Linked DNA regions of Pseudovibrio sp. M1P-2-3. The protein of the gene in region 1 interacts with the protein of each later gene in a pairwise test. Links are inferred from orthologs where the notes say so. Each region holds a gene or a part of one and is shown on either strand. Other genes may lie near its edges. The genes, in order: P6574_RS18965 and grxD.

Region 1 (5,198 bases):
CTCAATTGGCTTTATTTTCTTCCTGCTCTTTCTATCAGGTTTTTTTTCCGGGTCAGAAACTGCATTAACCGCTGCATCGCGTGCGCGCATGCACCAGCTGGAAAAGGCTGGCAACAAGCGAGCACTCGTCGTCTCAAAACTAATAGCTGCCCGAGAGCGTTTGATTGGCGCCTTGCTACTTGGCAATAATCTCGTCAATATTTTAGCTTCGGCCATGGCAACCTCCTTGTTGCTCGATCTTTTTGGGGATGCAGGTGTCGCTTATGCTACACTTATAATGACCCTCATGGTTTTGATATTTTCAGAGGTTCTTCCCAAAACATGGGCTATCACTCATGCCGACAACTTTGCACTGGCTGTTGCACCAATTCTAAAGCCTCTCGTCTCCGTACTTAGTCCTTTTGTAAGCGCAATCCAGTTTCTTGTAAGAGCCCTGCTCTGGTGCGTTGGAGTAAAAATTGACGGTTCGCAAGCCGTCTTGTCAGCCCATGACGAGCTTAGAGGCACTGTTGATCTTCAGCATAAAGAAGGTGGCTTGATAAAAGCGGACAGAGACCGTATTGGCGGCCTTCTTGACCTCGCAGAGTTGGAAGTTAGTGACGTCATGGTTCACAGAACCAAGCTGGTAGCTATCAATGGAGGCCTGCCTGCAGAAGAAATAGTTCAAGAGGTTCTTTCTAGCCCGTACACTCGAATTCCGGTCTGGAAAGATAACCCAGACAATTTCATTGGCTTGCTGCATGTAAAGAATGTCCTGAGGGCCTTGGCGGCTGTCAAAGGTGACTTTGAAAAGTTTGACCTCTCCGAAGTCATTGCCCCCCTCTGGTTTGTGCCCGACACCACTAGCCTACAAGGTCAGCTCAATGCCTTCTTGAAACGGAAAAGCCACTTTGCTCTGGCTGTTGACGAATACGGCGAAGTGATGGGGCTCATAACTCTGGAAGACATTCTTGAGGAAATTGTTGGCGAAATTGCCGATGAACATGACATAGATTTACCGGGGCTCATCCCTCAAGCGGATGGATCAGTAATTATCGAAGGTTCTATTCCCATACGAGACTTGAACCGTGCGACTGACTGGGACTTACCGGATGAAGAGGCAACAACAATTGCGGGCCTTGTAATCCATGAGGCAAGAATGATTCCTGAAGAACGTCAGGTATTCACCTTTCATGGCTTCCGGTTCACGGTATTACAGCGGGAGAAAAACCGCATTACACGGCTGCGCGTCTTGCCACTCACAAGCACTAAGCGAAAAGTACGGCAGAGCACTTCGCAGTAAAGTTAAAGTCAAAGAAACTAGGGCTCCTAAGGAGCCCTTTTTTAAGTTTCTAGCAACAGAATGAAAAGAATGCATCAAGCCGCCGAGTTAGGCCCCTCGCGCCTCTATGGCTAAAGCATGAATTCCACCTGCCAGCTCTTCTGCTAAACATTCATTAATCATCCGATGCATTGCCACACGCGTTTTCCCACTAAACTCTGTGGAAACAATCTTGATTCGAAAATGAGTATCCCCCCCTTCACGCCAACCTGCATGTCCACGATGTTGTTCGGATTCATCGATAACTTCCAGCAGTATTGGTGAAAACTCTGCCATCAGCTTTGAATATATGATAGTGTCTTTCGTCATGCATTCTTTATTGGCTGCAATGAAACTCTGGTCAAGCCCTTGCCATTGGGCCACTCTTACATCTATCTATACCGGTTCTCTTATTTACCGATCAACCGCAATTAAGTTGGGTCACTGAAGGCGAAACATGAAGCTGAATTCCTCCCTATTCGACAGCATTCGCGTAAAACCGGACAAGGACCGGCAGGCCAACAAAAGCACTCCTCAATGCGAGTGGGAAGGCTGTGTACGTCCTGGCGTCCATAAAGCGCCAAAAGGACGTGATCATGAAGGGCAGTATTTTCACTTCTGCGTGGATCACGTCAAAGCCTATAATAAAAACTACAACTACTTTAACGGCATGGATGATGACGCCGTAAGAAGTTACCAAAAAGATTCGGCCACTGGTCATCGGCCTACTTGGAAAATGGGTGTCAATTCCGACCCTACCTCGCCCTCTGGCAGGGATGGCAACAGATCCTCAGTCGATGATCCACACGAATTCATAGAGTCTGCGCAAAAGGCTCAGAAGCCCCAAAAGCCGCGACGAAAGGTTCTTGCTCTCGAGAGACGGTCTCTTGACACGCTAAACTTAGGCGAAACGGCAACTAGCGAACAAATTAAATCCCGTTATAAAGAACTGGTAAAAATACACCACCCTGATGCCAATGGCGGTGACCGATCCTCGGAAGATCGACTACGTGAGGTTATCCAAGCCTACAACACGCTGAAAAAGGCGGGACTTTGCGACTAAGCGCTTATGCGCACAGGGCTTCTTGAATACTTTCCCATCCCGCACTTGCCGGGCTTGGAGGACCAATGACAGATACAATGACGACCGCCGAAACTTTGCCTGATACAGAAATTTCCGTTCGAGATGTTTTTGGTATTGATACCGATCTCGTGGTGCCTGCCTTTTCAGAGCCAACAGAGCATGTTCCAGACATTGACAGGGACTACCTCTTCGATGAAACAACGACCCTGTCCATTCTTGCCGGCTTTGCTCGCAATAGACGCGTAATGGTTACCGGTTACCACGGTACTGGTAAATCGACCCACATCGAGCAAGTCGCAGCTCGCCTCAATTGGCCATGTGTGCGTGTAAACTTGGACAGCCATGTCAGCCGTATTGATCTGGTCGGGAAAGATGCGATCGTTATCAAAGAAGGCTTAACCGTTACAGAATTTAAAGATGGGATTCTTCCTTGGGCCCTTCAAAACAATGTGGCATTGGTTTTTGATGAATACGATGCTGGCCGCCCTGATGTGATGTTCGTAATCCAGCGTGTTCTAGAAGTTTCCGGTCGTCTTACGCTTCTGGACCAAAACCGAGTAATTCGCCCTCACCCGGCGTTCAGACTGTTTGCAACCTCCAATACGGTTGGGCTAGGCGACACTTCCGGCCTTTATCACGGAACCCAGCAGATCAACCAGGGTCAGATGGATCGCTGGTCAATCGTCACCACACTTAACTACTTGCCGCATGATAACGAAGTAGAGATTGTTCTATCTAAATCGCCTCACTACCAAAACGATACCGGCCGTTCTATCGTCTCAAAAATGGTAAGAGTAGCGGACATGACGCGCAACGCCTTTGTGAATGGTGACATTTCAACGGTCATGAGCCCACGTACCGTTATTACCTGGTCTGAAAATGCTGAAATTTTCGGTGATGTCGGCTTTGCATTCCGACTAACATTCCTCAATAAGTGTGATGAAACCGAACAAATGCTTGTCGCAGAATTTTACCAACGCTGCTTTGGACAGGAGCTTCCTGAATCAGCTGCCAATGTCGTTTTGAGCTGAGGCATTTATCATGGCAGTGCGCAGTAACTTCTCCCAGAATAATCAACCTTCAATGGACCCTTTGAAACAAGCCATTGGCTCTACGGTAAAAGCTATTGCAGGTAAGCCTGATCTTGAGGTTATCTATACTGCGGACAAGCCCAGTTTGTCGGGAGAGAGGATCAGGCTTCCAGAACCCAGTCGACGAATGACGCACAACGATGTCTCCGTCACACGTGGGCTTGGTGATTCTATGGCTCTGCGCCTTGCCAGTCACAGTAGCGACATTCATGGTAAATTTGTCCCTTTAGGCAACAATGCACGCGCCATATTTGACGCCCTAGAGCAAACACGCTGCGAGTCTCTGGGGTCAAATCGAATGATCGGTGTTGGTGACAACATCGATGCCATGCTTGAAGAGCGGTATCTAAAAGGAGACTACGCCCATATATCTAATCGGGAAGAAGCTCCCTTAGAAGATGCCGTTGCACTCTTGGCAAGAGAGCGCTTAACAGGGCGAAAGCCCCCTGAATCTGCACAAAAAATTGTCGAATTGTGGCGCGACTGGATTGAAAACAAAGCTGGTGAAGATCTGGATGACCTCCAGAACCGCATTGAAAACCAAGAGAAGTTTGCCAATCAAGTGCGAAACCTATTGACCAGCTTGGATATGGCAGACGAGCTGGGTGACAATCCTGAACAAGATACTGAAGAAGAAGCTGAAGGCAATCAGGATCAGGATGAGCGAGCAGACCCATCTGGCGACTCCGAAGAAGACAGTGGCGAGCAAGAAGGCGCTCCCCAAGACGAGCAGTTGTCTGGAGAAGATCAGGACGAGGGTGAGACTGAAGGCGCGGACAGCGACATGCGTGAGCTGGGTGAAGACGACATGTCTTCCGAAGCTGACGAGGCGGGAGACGAACAGCGCAAAGACCTTCCGTTTACCAACCATGCCCCTCGGGATGAATATCGCGTCTATACAGAAGGGTTTGACGAAGTCATTACCGCCGAAGAGTTATGCGACCAAACTGAACTTGATCGCCTTCGCGGCTTTTTGGATAAACAACTATCAACCCTGTCTGGTGCCGTGTCCCGCTTGGCAAACCGCCTTCAGCGCAAATTGATGGCCCAGCAAAATAGAGCTTGGGATTTTGACCTAGAAGAAGGAATCATCGATTCAGCCCGTCTACACAGGGTTGTCATCGACCCAATGCAGCCATTGGCTTTCAAATGGGAGCAAGATACAGAGTTCCGCGATACTGTCGTAACACTGCTTCTAGACAACTCCGGCTCCATGCGCGGAAGGCCAATTACAGTAGCCGCTACATGCGCTGACATTTTGGCACGAACACTCGAGCGCTGCGGTGTAAAAGTTGAAATTCTTGGATTTACAACAAAAGCGTGGAAAGGCGGGCAATCCCGTGAAGCTTGGCTTAAAGATGGGAAACCGGCCCAGCCAGGCCGATTAAACGACCTCCGCCACATTATTTACAAGTCTGCGGACACTCCATGGCGCCGTGCGAAGCGAAACCTCGGCCTCATGATGCGAGAAGGGCTTTTAAAAGAAAATATTGACGGGGAGGCTCTTGATTGGGCTCATAAGCGCCTATTGGGAAGGCCTGAACAACGCCGTATTCTAATGATGATCTCTGACGGAGCTCCGGTTGACGATTGTACACTATCGGTAAACCCCGGCGACTATCTTGAAAAGCACCTGCGTAATGTGATCGAGGAGATTGAGAACCGCTCTCCAGTAGAACTTATTGCTATTGGCATTGGACATGATGTGACCCGTTATTATCAA
Region 2 (11,232 bases), 3.2 Mb from region 1 along the record:
AACTGAGGTGATGGGCAACCCTGTACAGCTTTACGGGCCGGTACTCGTGTTTGATAGTGGGATTGGCGGCCTGTCTGTGCTTCGGCAAATCCGCAGATTGATGCCGGATCTGGATGCGGTTTATCTGGCAGATGATGCGGCTTTTCCCTATGGAGCTTGGGAAGAGCAGGCACTGGTCCGCCATATTGTTAAAACTATGGAAGAGGCTATCAATACGTGGCAGCCGCGGGCGGTGGTTATTGCCTGTAATACGGCCTCAACGCTTGTCCTGCCAGCGCTCAGAGAGCATTTCGACCTGCCGTTTATCGGAACGGTTCCGGCCATTAAACCTGCTGCACAACAGACAAGTTCAGGGCTGGTTTCCGTTCTGGCAACACCTGGAACAGTGGCGCGAGATTATACGCAGGAGCTGATAAACCAGTTTGCCGAGGGCGTGGATGTGAAGCTTGTGGGAGCTGTCTCGCTCGCCCAGCTGGCAGAGCATAAACTGGAGGGAGAGGCAGTAGATCTGTCTCTCTTGCAAGAAGAGGTTCTCCCCTGTTTCGTCTCTAAGGGGTCAGGGAAAACTGATACCGTTGTTTTAGGGTGTACCCACTATCCGTTTTTATTGGATGAGTTGAAGAAGGTTGCACCGTGGCCTGTGAACTGGATTGATCCGGCGCCCGCAATCGCCCGCCAGCTAGCTAAAATACTGGGCGTTAAGGTGCAGGCCGATCCCCCAAGAGATGAGCATGCGTTATCCGCCAGTAATCACAGGCTTTTCTATACGTCTTCCCAAGATGTGACGGAAAGAAAAAAGGAGGACCTACTGAGAGCAATCCATGGTTGCTAAGAGTTTTTGCAACTAATTCAAGGGTGATATGCCCAGAGATATAGTGAATATTATGTGGCATTTGGACCTAGTTTTCAAGATTGCAACCTAGGCTCCCTTAAGACCTCTGTGCTATAGGAAATATCCAGAACTACCAAATTAAGACAAAGGAATACGGTGGTGCTGGATACAATTATTGGCGAACTAAATCATTATTTTTGGGGATACATTCTGCTCTACGGGCTGCTGGGCGTAGGAATTTTCTACACGCTGCGCCTCGGTTTTCTGCAGGTCAGATACTTTGGTCATTTTTTCAAAGTTCTTTTCAGTTCCACCAAGGAAGATAAGGAAGGTATCAGCTCGTTTCAGGCTTTGTGTACCAGTCTGGCCTCCCGTGTCGGCACTGGCAATATCGCCGGTGTGGCTGTCGCCTTGAATTTAGGTGGGCCGGGCGCGATTTTCTGGATGTGGGTTGTTGCATTCCTAGGTATGGCAACAGCTTACGCAGAAAGTACATTGGCGCAGCTATATAAAATACACGACGACAAAGGCCAGTTCCGAGGCGGTCCTGCTAACTACATCAAAGCAGGGCTTAAAATGCCGTTTCTTGCTCACCTCTTTGCAATTTCTCTGATCCTTTGCTTTGGCCTGATTTTCTCGGCAGTACAGTCAAATTCCATCGCGGTTGCTTTGCAGGCAGCCTTTACAATCCCGCCGTGGGCGACAGGAGCTATTCTTGTTGCTGTTTCAGGTCTGGTTATTTTTGGCGGTATTCGAAAGATTGCCCATGTGGCGGAGTGGATCGTTCCCTTCATGGCCACAGCCTATGTCTTGATCGCCTTGTATGTGATTCTTGTAAATATCACCGAAGTCCCTGCAATCTTTGGTGAGATTTTCGGCCATGCGTTTGGATTTGAATCTGCAGCAGGCGGTGCTACTGGTGGTGTAATGGCGGCAATGATGAATGGTGTCCGCCGTGGTCTCTTCTCTAATGAGGCGGGTATGGGGTCTGCGCCAAATATCGCCGCCTGTGCGTCTCCTGACCCTCATCACCCTTCCAGTCAGGGGTTCGTGCAAGCTTTTGGTGTATTTATTGATACGATTGTTATCTGTACGGCAACTGCGCTGATTATCATGCTGTCAGGTGTCTATGAATTTCATGGGATGTTGACAGGTACCGCCCTGACGGAGGCGGCGGTAGATGTGCATATTGGCGATTTGGGTAGCTACTTTATTGCTCTGGCAGTGCTGTTTTTCGCCTTCACGTCCATCATCGGAAACTACTCCTATGCAGAAAATGCTATGATGTTTCTAGAGCATGGCTGGAAACCGGGTATTCTTTTGCTACGCATTGGTGCTCTTGCCATGGTATTTTGGGGAACCTTGCAAGCTGTAAGCACGGTCTTCAATCTGGCCGATGCAGCCATGGGCTTCATGGCGACTATCAACCTGTTTGCAATCCTGCTTCTCTCTCCAAAGGTGAGCTACTTGACCAAAGACTATCTCTCGCAGCTCAATGCCGGGAAGGTGCCTCATTTCGATATTGCCGAGCACAAGGAACTGACGGGCGATGTGGCAGAGGGCATCTGGACAGAAAAAAGGAATACAATCTAGCCGCTGGGCAATGCGTCCTCATAAAAATAAAAAGCCACTCATCCGTGGCTTTTTTTGCCCTGAGTTTCGATGGATTGCAAAGTACAGGCCCATACCTTCTTCTTGGAACAAAGCCATCGGTTAAGTGTGGGCATGGTTAATAAAGTTCTTCTAAGTAAAGTCACGAGAACGGCGAAACGTCGGGGATGGCACCTCAAACCAGTTGAAGAGGTGATGGGCTCTATGTTCGACCGATTCTTTGGTGGCATTTTCAGAACTGACGGACAGAGTTTTGTCATTCCCAGTGAGGGAACCAGCAAGCAGTTTCGCGGTCGTTTTTTGTTGGGCTCTCATGAGTGGAACGAACGCAAGCTTGTTCAGAACTATATGCCACGGGAGGCCAAGGTGCTTGAGCTTGGTGGCGGGCTCGGCGTAGTGTCGTGTTTCGTCAACAGGCGTCTTTCCAATCCTAAAAATCATGTTGTAGTCGAACCAGATCCTCGGTCCCTCGCAGCTTTGAAACAAAACAGGATACGGAACAAGGCAGAATTTCATATTGCCTATGGTGTCATTAGCCGGCACAAAGAGGCCCCGTTTTTCCTTTTTCCAACGTCTTGTGGTAGCTCCTCTCGGCCCAAACCCAGAACCCGCAAAACCGTTGTGCCCGGCTTGCGAATCGATGCCTTACAAAAGCAGTACTCCATCACCTTCGATACCTTCATTATTGATATAGAGGGAGCGGAACTGGTGCTGGTCCGGCAAAATCGCCAGTGGTTCAAAAGGGTGAACCTCGTGATTATGGAGGTGCATCCAGACAGGCTTTCCAGTGAGAAGCTGGAGAAACTGCGGGAGTTACTGATTGGCTGCGGGTTAAACCTCACTAAAGCCGTCTTCGAAGTGGAGGTCTGGCAACGCCGGTAACACGCAAGCAGCTTATGTTCTTGAGGCAAAGATTCCTAGTTGCTGCCTGTGAACCTATATTGACTTGGGAACCCTTTCCCACTAAGCATTCGGCTGTCTTGGCGGTTCCATTTTGGTACCGCCTTGATTTTTACGCACCCGCGGGGTCCGGCAGGCGCTGTTTGTCAAGATCTCTGTCAGTCTCAAGTCTATTTGGCTTGGAGGAAAAGGAGGGCGCGTTTCCTTGTTAAAATTTTAAAAGCAACGCAAAGGAAACTGCGATGTCTAAGCGCCAGAGCGCCAAGTACAAAATTGACCGCCGGATGGGCGAAAACATCTGGGGTCGCCCAAAAAGCCCTGCGAACCGTCGTGAATATGGCCCAGGCCAGCACGGTCAGCGTCGTAAGGGTAAGCTTTCTGACTTTGGTGTGCAGCTGCGCGCTAAACAGAAGCTGAAGGGTTACTACGGCAACATCTCCGAGAAGAAATTCCGTAAAGTGTTTGAAGAAGCAACCCGTCAGCGCGGTGATACTTCTGAAAACCTGATCGGTCTTTTGGAGTGCCGTCTGGACGCGGTTGTTTACCGTGCCAAGTTTGTACCAACTGTTTTTGCTGCTCGTCAGTTCATCAACCACGGTCACGTGAATGTGAACGGACGCCGCGTTAACGTCGGCTCTTACGTAGTTAAGCCGGGCGACGTTGTAGAAGTTCGCGAAAAGTCCAAGCAGCTGGCAATCGTTCTGGAAGCCGTTCAGCTCGCTGAGCGTGATGTGCCGGACTACATTGATGCAGACGCTAACAAGCTGACAGCAACATTTGTTCGCGTACCAAGCTTCTCTGACGTACCTTATCCGGTACAGATGGAACCAAATCTGGTGGTGGAATACTACTCCCGCTAATTTGGAAAAGCCTCTGTGCTTTTGGATTGGCCGCTCTTTATGGGCGGCCTTTTTCCGTTTAATAAGACCGTATCCTCAACAGGCCGCACAGCGCCATTGCTATTTTGAGCTGAAACCATGACAGAACTGACGCAGCAACTCCCAATCGAAGCCACCGCGGAAAAGGTCAGTGACCCTGATTGCCATCCCCTGTTTCGACAGGTGCCTGCCTCTGTGGAGTTCAAAAAACTGCGCAAACGCCTGCTGCGGGAGACCCGTCAGGCGATCACTGATTACGCCATGGTGGGGGAGGACGCTGCAAAAACCAAGCCAAAGTGGCTTGTGTGCTTGTCCGGTGGTAAGGACAGTTTTACCCTTCTGGCTGTTCTCATGGACCTGAAGTGGCGCGGTCTGCTGCCCGTTGACTTGATTGCCTGTAATCTGGACCAGTCCCAGCCCGGCTTCCCTCAGCACATACTGCCAGAGTTTTTCGAGCGGTTCGAAATTCCCAACATCATCGTGCGCGAGAACACCTACGGCATCGTTACCGACAAGATTGCCGAGAACAAAACCTATTGTTCCCTGTGCTCCCGCCTGCGCCGTGGTATCCTTTACCGCATCGCCCGGGAGCAGGGCTGTGAGGCAATTGTTCTGGGGCACCACCGCGATGATGCGCTGGAAACGTTCTTTATGAACTTCTTTCACGGTGGCCGCATGGCTTCCATGCCGCCAAAGCTGGTGAATGATGAAGGCGACTTAATGGTGCTGCGTCCGCTCTCCTATTCCTGCGAAGCGGATATCGAGAAATTCTCTACCGCAATGGAGTTCCCCATCATTCCTTGTAACCTGTGCGGCTCTCAAGATGGACTGCAGCGGGTGCAGGTGAAAAAGATGTTGCAGCAGTGGGAAAAAGAAACGCCGGGCCGCCTAGGAATCATGGCCCGTGCTTTGGCACATGTGCGCCCGTCTCATCTGCATGATTCTAACCTGTTCGACTTTGCAAACCTGCGTCCGGCCACTGGAAAAAATGATGAGGCCGGTGAAGCCGAGGAGCCTTGTGCAGCATCTTTGGCCATGACAGCAAACCTATTTGATGTATAGGCTCTGATTTTTCTAAGTGGTTAAGAAATAATAACAAGTAACTAATCAGGTAGTCCGCGCTTCTCTGTTTAAAAGAGGTGTTCTATGAGTATCTGATACTTGGATTTTATCGGCCTCTCCGCCATCTTATTTTCTATGAGTAGGCGTTGGCGAGAGAGGCTGGGTTCTTTAAAGGGCTGGCAGCTGTTCCGTTCTGGGACAGTGCTTGGGCTGCTGCTTGCCTTGAGCTCTTGCGACAATGTCAGCCCGTCTCTGCTGGACTTGCTTCCCAGCTCCTCAGTCAGAAATGACTATCCCAACGGGTACATTGTAGGGCGTAATTTGAACCGCGTTCACTGGGCTGGGCGCAGCTTTCGGGGGCAGACGCTCAAGAACCTCAGTTTCCTGAATGCGGACCTTTCTGGTACTGATTTTACCGATGCAATCATCAGTAATGTAGATTTCACACTGGCGGATCTGAACAGGGCAAGCTTTCGAGGTGCGAAGCTGCGTAATGTGACCTTTTATGGTGCCCGCTTGCGGGGCGTGGACTTTATAGACGCCAAATTGGTCATTGTGATGCTGGATGCTGCCGATGTGCGTGGCACCTGTTTTGACAGGGCAAAGCTACAAGATGTCTACTTTGAAGGAGCACGGCTTACCGGCGGCGTTTATCCGGAAGAATATTCGCCCGATATCTGGCCGCGCTCATTCTATGCTTTGCTTGAGCAAGGCGCTTGTCCGGGCTTTAAAGATCCGGTGCAGGCGCTTTTTGGACAAAAGCAGAAGGAAATCTGGGTTTCCCCTCATACTGGTCCGAGCCACAAACACCGTGGGGGCTATAAAATCGCTCCTAAGGACGAGCCCAGAACCCACGAGAGCAACCGATAAGTCTTAGAGTTCCTTTGAATGCCGATTGCTTTAGCTCGAGCGGTCTCCGGCTTTGACCTTCTCGTATTGCGTGGCAAAGCGCTCCACCATGAATGTCATTAGGCTGCGCACACGGGTCAGTTGGTGGCGTGTTGGCGGGCTCACAAGCCAAAGAGGGGTGGTCTGGGCCCAGTTTCCCAGAACTTCGCGCAATCGTCCTTCCTGAAGGGCCTTGTCTACGTAAAGGTCGGAAAGGCGTGCGACACCAAGGCCGGAAAGGGCGGCCTGCATCATCACGCGACCATTGGCAATGCGAAACCCGTTTCCTGCCTGTACCGTTATATCCTTGCCTTTGGCAGCAAAGCTCCACTCGCTCACGCTGCCACTAATCAGTGCTGCTTGCTTGAGGTCGTTGGGGTGCTCAATATGTGGCGCTTCCTCCAGATAGGGCATGCTTGCCACATAGCGGGTGGTGATTGTGTGGAGCCTGCGGGCAATAAGGGTACTGTCTTCCAAGTCTCCCATGCGCAGCACAAGGTCATAATTGCTCTCCAAAAGGTCCTCACGAATAGAGGAGAAATCAAACTCCACTTCAATTGCCGGATTTATACGCTGGAACTCGATGGCAAGGGGGGCCACAACTTCTTCCCCTAAAAGGCCGCCAACGGAATTCAGGCGAACGGTTCCTGCCAGTGCATCTGTTGCCTGTGAGGCCAGATCGCTAGCATCTTTTAGGATTTTTACACCCGCTTTGCACTGCTCCAGATACTGGGCACCAACATCACTTAGCCGCAGTTTTCGAGTAGTGCGGTAAAAGAGCTGGACCCCTAAAAGTAGCTCGAGCTGGGTGACTTGCTGGCTTAAGCTTGCCTTGGAGAGGCCAAGAGCCTCCCCCGCTTCTGTAAAGCTTCCATATTCCGCCACCGCCATAAATGAGCGCAGTCCATTCCAATAGATATTGTTCATTTTATTCAAACAGTTTTTTTAAATTACCCATATTTATCAAATTATCAGCTTCTATAGGATGTGCTCAACTACTTTGTGAAGGCTCGTACCTTCAAATTTTAAAAAGGCAGAAAAAATGACGAAACCTCTCATTGTTGTAACAGGCGCAAGTTCTGGTATTGGCGCAGCTGTTGCCAAATCCTTCAGCGATGCAGGTCATCCTCTCCTTCTTCTGGCACGGCGTCTGGACCGTTTGGAAGCGCTTAACCTCCCCAACACCATTTGCAAGCAAGTGGACATGACCAATCGTTCGCAAATTCTGGAAGCGGTTGAGGAAGCGGAGCAGCAGTATGGTCCGGTAGATGGCTTTGTAAACAACGCTGGCTGCATGCTTCTGGGTGAAGTTGCCACCCAAAACCCTGAGGAGTGGGACCAGATGGTGGATGTGAACGTAAAAGGCGTTCTTAACGGCATCCATGCGGTTCTGGCTGGAATGATTGAGAGAAACAGCGGTTCCATCATCAATGTCAGCTCTCTTGCGGGCCGAAAAACGTTCCCATTCCACGCCGCCTATTGCGGAACAAAGTTCGCCGTTCATGCCATTAGCGAGAACTTGAGGGAAGAAGTGTGTGGACACAATGTTCGCCTGATCACAATCGCGCCGGGTGCTGTTGAGACAGAACTTCTCTCCCATACAACTTCAGAGGAAATCAAGGATACCTATGAAGGCTGGAAAAAGGACATGGATGGCGCACTGCGGGCTGAGGACGTGGCAAATGCGGTTATCTATGCCTATCAGCAACCTCAAAACGTAAATGTACGCGAGATCGTTCTGGCTGCAACGAAACAGACCGGCTAAATTTAAGCACATCCGGCCTCGGTGGCCGGAATACCCGTGAAAAAACAAGGATATCACCCCGCACTTGATGCGGGGTTCAGTTCCATCTGAGTTAGCAAGCGATTTCCTATAGGCTCCCAATAATGCAGTTTGGGACGAGACGTTTTTTTGAAATAGCCCACTGCTTTTACCGGTTGTTTGGGCGCGTATCTTTAACTGGAAAGCCGCGTGTTTTCATCTCCCGTTTGTTTGGGAAAAATGCTCTAACTGAGCATGGCTACAGGGCGGCACCAGCCAGCTGATGCGCCTTTTATCTTGACCGGAAAGCACATGAGCGTGAAACCGGTAGAAGGAAGACTTTCTAGGTTGCCCAGCTTTTCCATATGACAGTAACCGCGCACCATGCTTGCTCGGTGTCCTTCCCATATAAGGTCCGCATTGCCAGTTTCAGCAACCTTTTGGGCCGTGTAAATGAAAGGCGCATCCCAGCTCCATGCGTCCGTTCCGGTCACGCGCACACCGCGTTCGGTCAAGTAAAGCGTTGCCTCGCGTCCCATGCCGCACCCTTTTGAAACATACTCCGGCTTGCCGTAGCTTGCAGATGCTGCAGTGTTTACCAGAACAATATCACCCGGCTCCAAAGTGTGTTCTATACGCTCAAGCTCGGCCTCAACTTCTGCCGCCGTGACCACATGCCCGTCCGCCAATGCCCTGAAGTCCAATTTAACGCCGGACCCCATGCACCACTCAAGGGGAACTTCATCAATGGTGATTGCCCGCTCTCCCTCATCCATTGTCGAATGGTAATGGTAGGGGGCATCTATGTGGGTGCCGTTGTGGGTGCTTAAGGTAACTTCCTCAACAGCCCAGCCTTCACCTCCGGGCAGTTGATCGCGAGAGACTCCGGGAAAGAACTGGAGCATACGCTCTGTTGTGTCATTGTGGGCGTGATATTCAATTTTTGGCGCAAGTCCGGGTGGATCAGCGTACTGGGTATTTTCCAAAGGGCGGGCAAGGTCAATAAGCTTCATTGTTGTACCTCCTCAGGCGGGGCCGACAAAAGACAGCTTTATGGTAGTGCTTGCCCTATTCAAATGCAAAGGTAACGGTTTAAGAGGGGGCGCTATTTGAGCGGCTCGGGGATAATGGCTTTGATCCCCCCATAATCGCGACAAATATCGGAGGAACTGCGCCAGTGGTCACCGGTAAATATGCGAAGCTTTTGGCAATCTACTGTCCGCGTAAAAGAGGGGGCAGCCAGAAAACCAATGGAACCTGCACCCAATAGCGCCAGCAATAAAAACAGCCCAGCCCGTTGCACCATTGCCCATTCTCCCTTTAACCCTGACAGGACGTTAAGTTATCAAGCTGTATCTGGGCTGAACTGCGTGTTTAAGTTCCGTTCATACACACAGTAGGTGAGGACTTCTCATCCGACTTTTTCACTATGTTTGCCTGTGAGACAGAGAGAACCACAGGGTTTGACCAAGGCTAGTCAAAATGCTGAGAGGGCCGATATACCATATGAGTATATTCACGAGTGGGGCTGCACTCGCTGGGCAAGCGGCATTTTCACCTGAGCATAGAAAAAAGAAATGGGCGGTTACATAAAAGAAAAAGAAAGAGACTAACCCACCTGCCAGTCCTGCAGCTTTATGGCCTGATAGCTTTCTTATAAGCAGGAGGCATGCAAACACGATGAACTGAAGGGCAAGCGCGCACAGGGCAAAGACGATGATGAGAACTACGAATATAGTTGGCATTGGGACCGTCTTCCTGTTTTTCAATAAAAAAGCGGCCAAAAGGGCCGCTTCCAAAATACCAGTTTGAAGAAATCAGGCTTGCAAAGTTGTTGCAATGCCCTTGTCTTCAAATACGGCTTTAAGTTCTTGAGCTTGAAACATCTCGCGCAGAATGTCACAACCGCCGACGAATTCGCCTTTAACGTAAAGCTGTGGAATGGTTGGCCAGCTGCTGTAGTCCTTGATGCCCTGACGCAGCGCATCATCTTCCAGAACGTTATGAGCAACGTATTTTACGCCAGTGTATTCCATGATCTGAACGACCTGACCGGAAAAACCGCACTGCGGAAACGAAGGTGTACCTTTCAAGAAAAGTACCACGTCGTTGTTTTCTACTTCGTTCTTGATCCAGCTTTGGATATCACTCATTTAATATAGTCCTTCTTCGCTCTATCAGGGTCAAGGCCTGATGACCGGTAAATAAAATCGGCGGTTTTTACCAGCAGTATTGCTGGTGATTATTCTGGAGCCGATGTTTGCAGGGCGAGAGCATGCAACTCGCCGCCCATACGTCCCTTGAGGGCTTTGTAAACCATTTGGTGCTGCTGTACACGGGATTTTCCTGTAAATTCCTTGGAAATTACAACTGCCGCGTAATGGTCGCCATCTCCAGCAAGATCGCGGATTTCAACATGCGCGTCCGGCAAAGCTTCCTTGATCAGCAACTGGATTTCGCCAGCGTCCATAGCCATAAGCGGCCTCCTTATCTATCCCGTTAGCCCCTGAAACTCAGGGGCATTTCCATTGCACAAGCAGTTCTACTGATTACCCGCCATATAGTCAGGGAACCAACTGCCGTGGGCCTTCGCAAGGTCCGCCACGGATATGGTGGTAACATCTGCAAAGGTCAAATCCGTGCCGCCAGTTGTTCCCAGCTCCTGAGCTTTGATGCCATTCTTCTTGGCATCGCTCAAAAAGGCGGAAACCTGATCGGCTTTCAACACACTAACATATCTGCCTTGGTCTTCGCCGAACAAAATTGCGTGCAAGTCGTCCCCAGAAACTTTTAGGGAAGCGCCCATATTACCTGAAATTGCCATTTCCGCCAGAGCCACAGCAAGTCCACCACCCGAAATATCATGGGCGGCGCTCAAATGGCCCTCTTGAATGGCTTCACGTACAAAGGTTCCGATTCGCTTTTCCTTCGCCAGATCAACTGAAGGAGGTGCACCTTCTTCACGGCCCAGAATCTCGCTCATGTACTGGGAACGGCCCAAGTGCGTTCCATCGCCGCCCAAAAGAACCACGGTTTCACCTTCAGCTATAAAGGCGCTGCCAACGCGTTTTTCAACGTCCTTGAGTAGGCCAACCGCACCAATGGCAGGTGTTGGCAAAATGCCTTCGCCGAAGGTTTCGTTGTAAAGGGAGACGTTACCGGAAACGATTGGTGTTTCCAGCGCAGTGCAGGCTTCGCCGATGCCTTTGATCGCGCCAACAAACTGGCCCATGATCTCGGGTTTTTCGGGGTTGCCGAAGTTCAGGTTATCGGTGGTCGCCAGTGGCAGAGCGCCAACA

The links.
Region 2: the proteins of P6574_RS18965 (region 1) and grxD interact in binary tests that used the Escherichia coli proteins (3 or more experiments, as listed by UniProt). The link is inferred for Pseudovibrio sp. M1P-2-3 from one-to-one orthologs.

What each region holds. Positions count from the first base shown.
Region 1 is NZ_JARRCW010000001.1:4,304,735-4,309,932, forward strand. The notes cover bases 1-2,925. They hold P6574_RS18965 (BolA family protein), read right to left. Parts: upstream 1,631-2,925; coding sequence 1,370-1,630; downstream 1-1,369. Other genes in these bases: P6574_RS18960 (HlyC/CorC family transporter), read left to right, coding at 1-1,282; P6574_RS18970 (J domain-containing protein), read left to right, coding at 1,758-2,363; cobS (cobaltochelatase subunit CobS), read left to right, coding at 2,429-2,925. Outside these bases: more of cobS, read left to right, coding at 2,926-3,415; cobaltochelatase subunit CobT, read left to right, coding at 3,426-5,198. UniProt on the Escherichia coli protein: Transcriptional regulator that plays an important role in general stress response. Has many effects on cell morphology, cell growth and cell division. Acts by regulating the transcription of many genes, including dacA (PBP-5), dacC (PBP-6), ampC and mreB.
Region 2 is NZ_JARRCW010000001.1:1,047,524-1,058,755, forward strand. Bases 8,419-11,232 are described here. They hold grxD (Grx4 family monothiol glutaredoxin), read right to left. Parts: upstream 10,087-11,232; coding sequence 9,751-10,086; downstream 8,419-9,750. Other genes in these bases: P6574_RS04810 (cyclase family protein), read right to left, coding at 8,419-8,946; P6574_RS04815 (hypothetical protein), read right to left, coding at 9,039-9,239; P6574_RS04825 (BolA family protein), read right to left, coding at 10,176-10,409; purL (phosphoribosylformylglycinamidine synthase subunit PurL), read right to left, coding at 10,476-11,232. In the rest of the region: murI (glutamate racemase), read left to right, coding at 11-832; P6574_RS04775 (alanine/glycine:cation symporter family protein), read left to right, coding at 995-2,425; P6574_RS04780 (FkbM family methyltransferase), read left to right, coding at 2,495-3,325; rpsD (30S ribosomal protein S4), read left to right, coding at 3,586-4,203; tRNA 2-thiocytidine(32) synthetase TtcA, read left to right, coding at 4,321-5,283; P6574_RS04795 (pentapeptide repeat-containing protein), read left to right, coding at 5,419-6,153; P6574_RS04800 (LysR family transcriptional regulator), read right to left, coding at 6,184-7,098; P6574_RS04805 (SDR family oxidoreductase), read left to right, coding at 7,214-7,936; more of P6574_RS04810, read right to left, coding at 8,179-8,418. UniProt on the Escherichia coli protein: Monothiol glutaredoxin involved in the biogenesis of iron-sulfur clusters.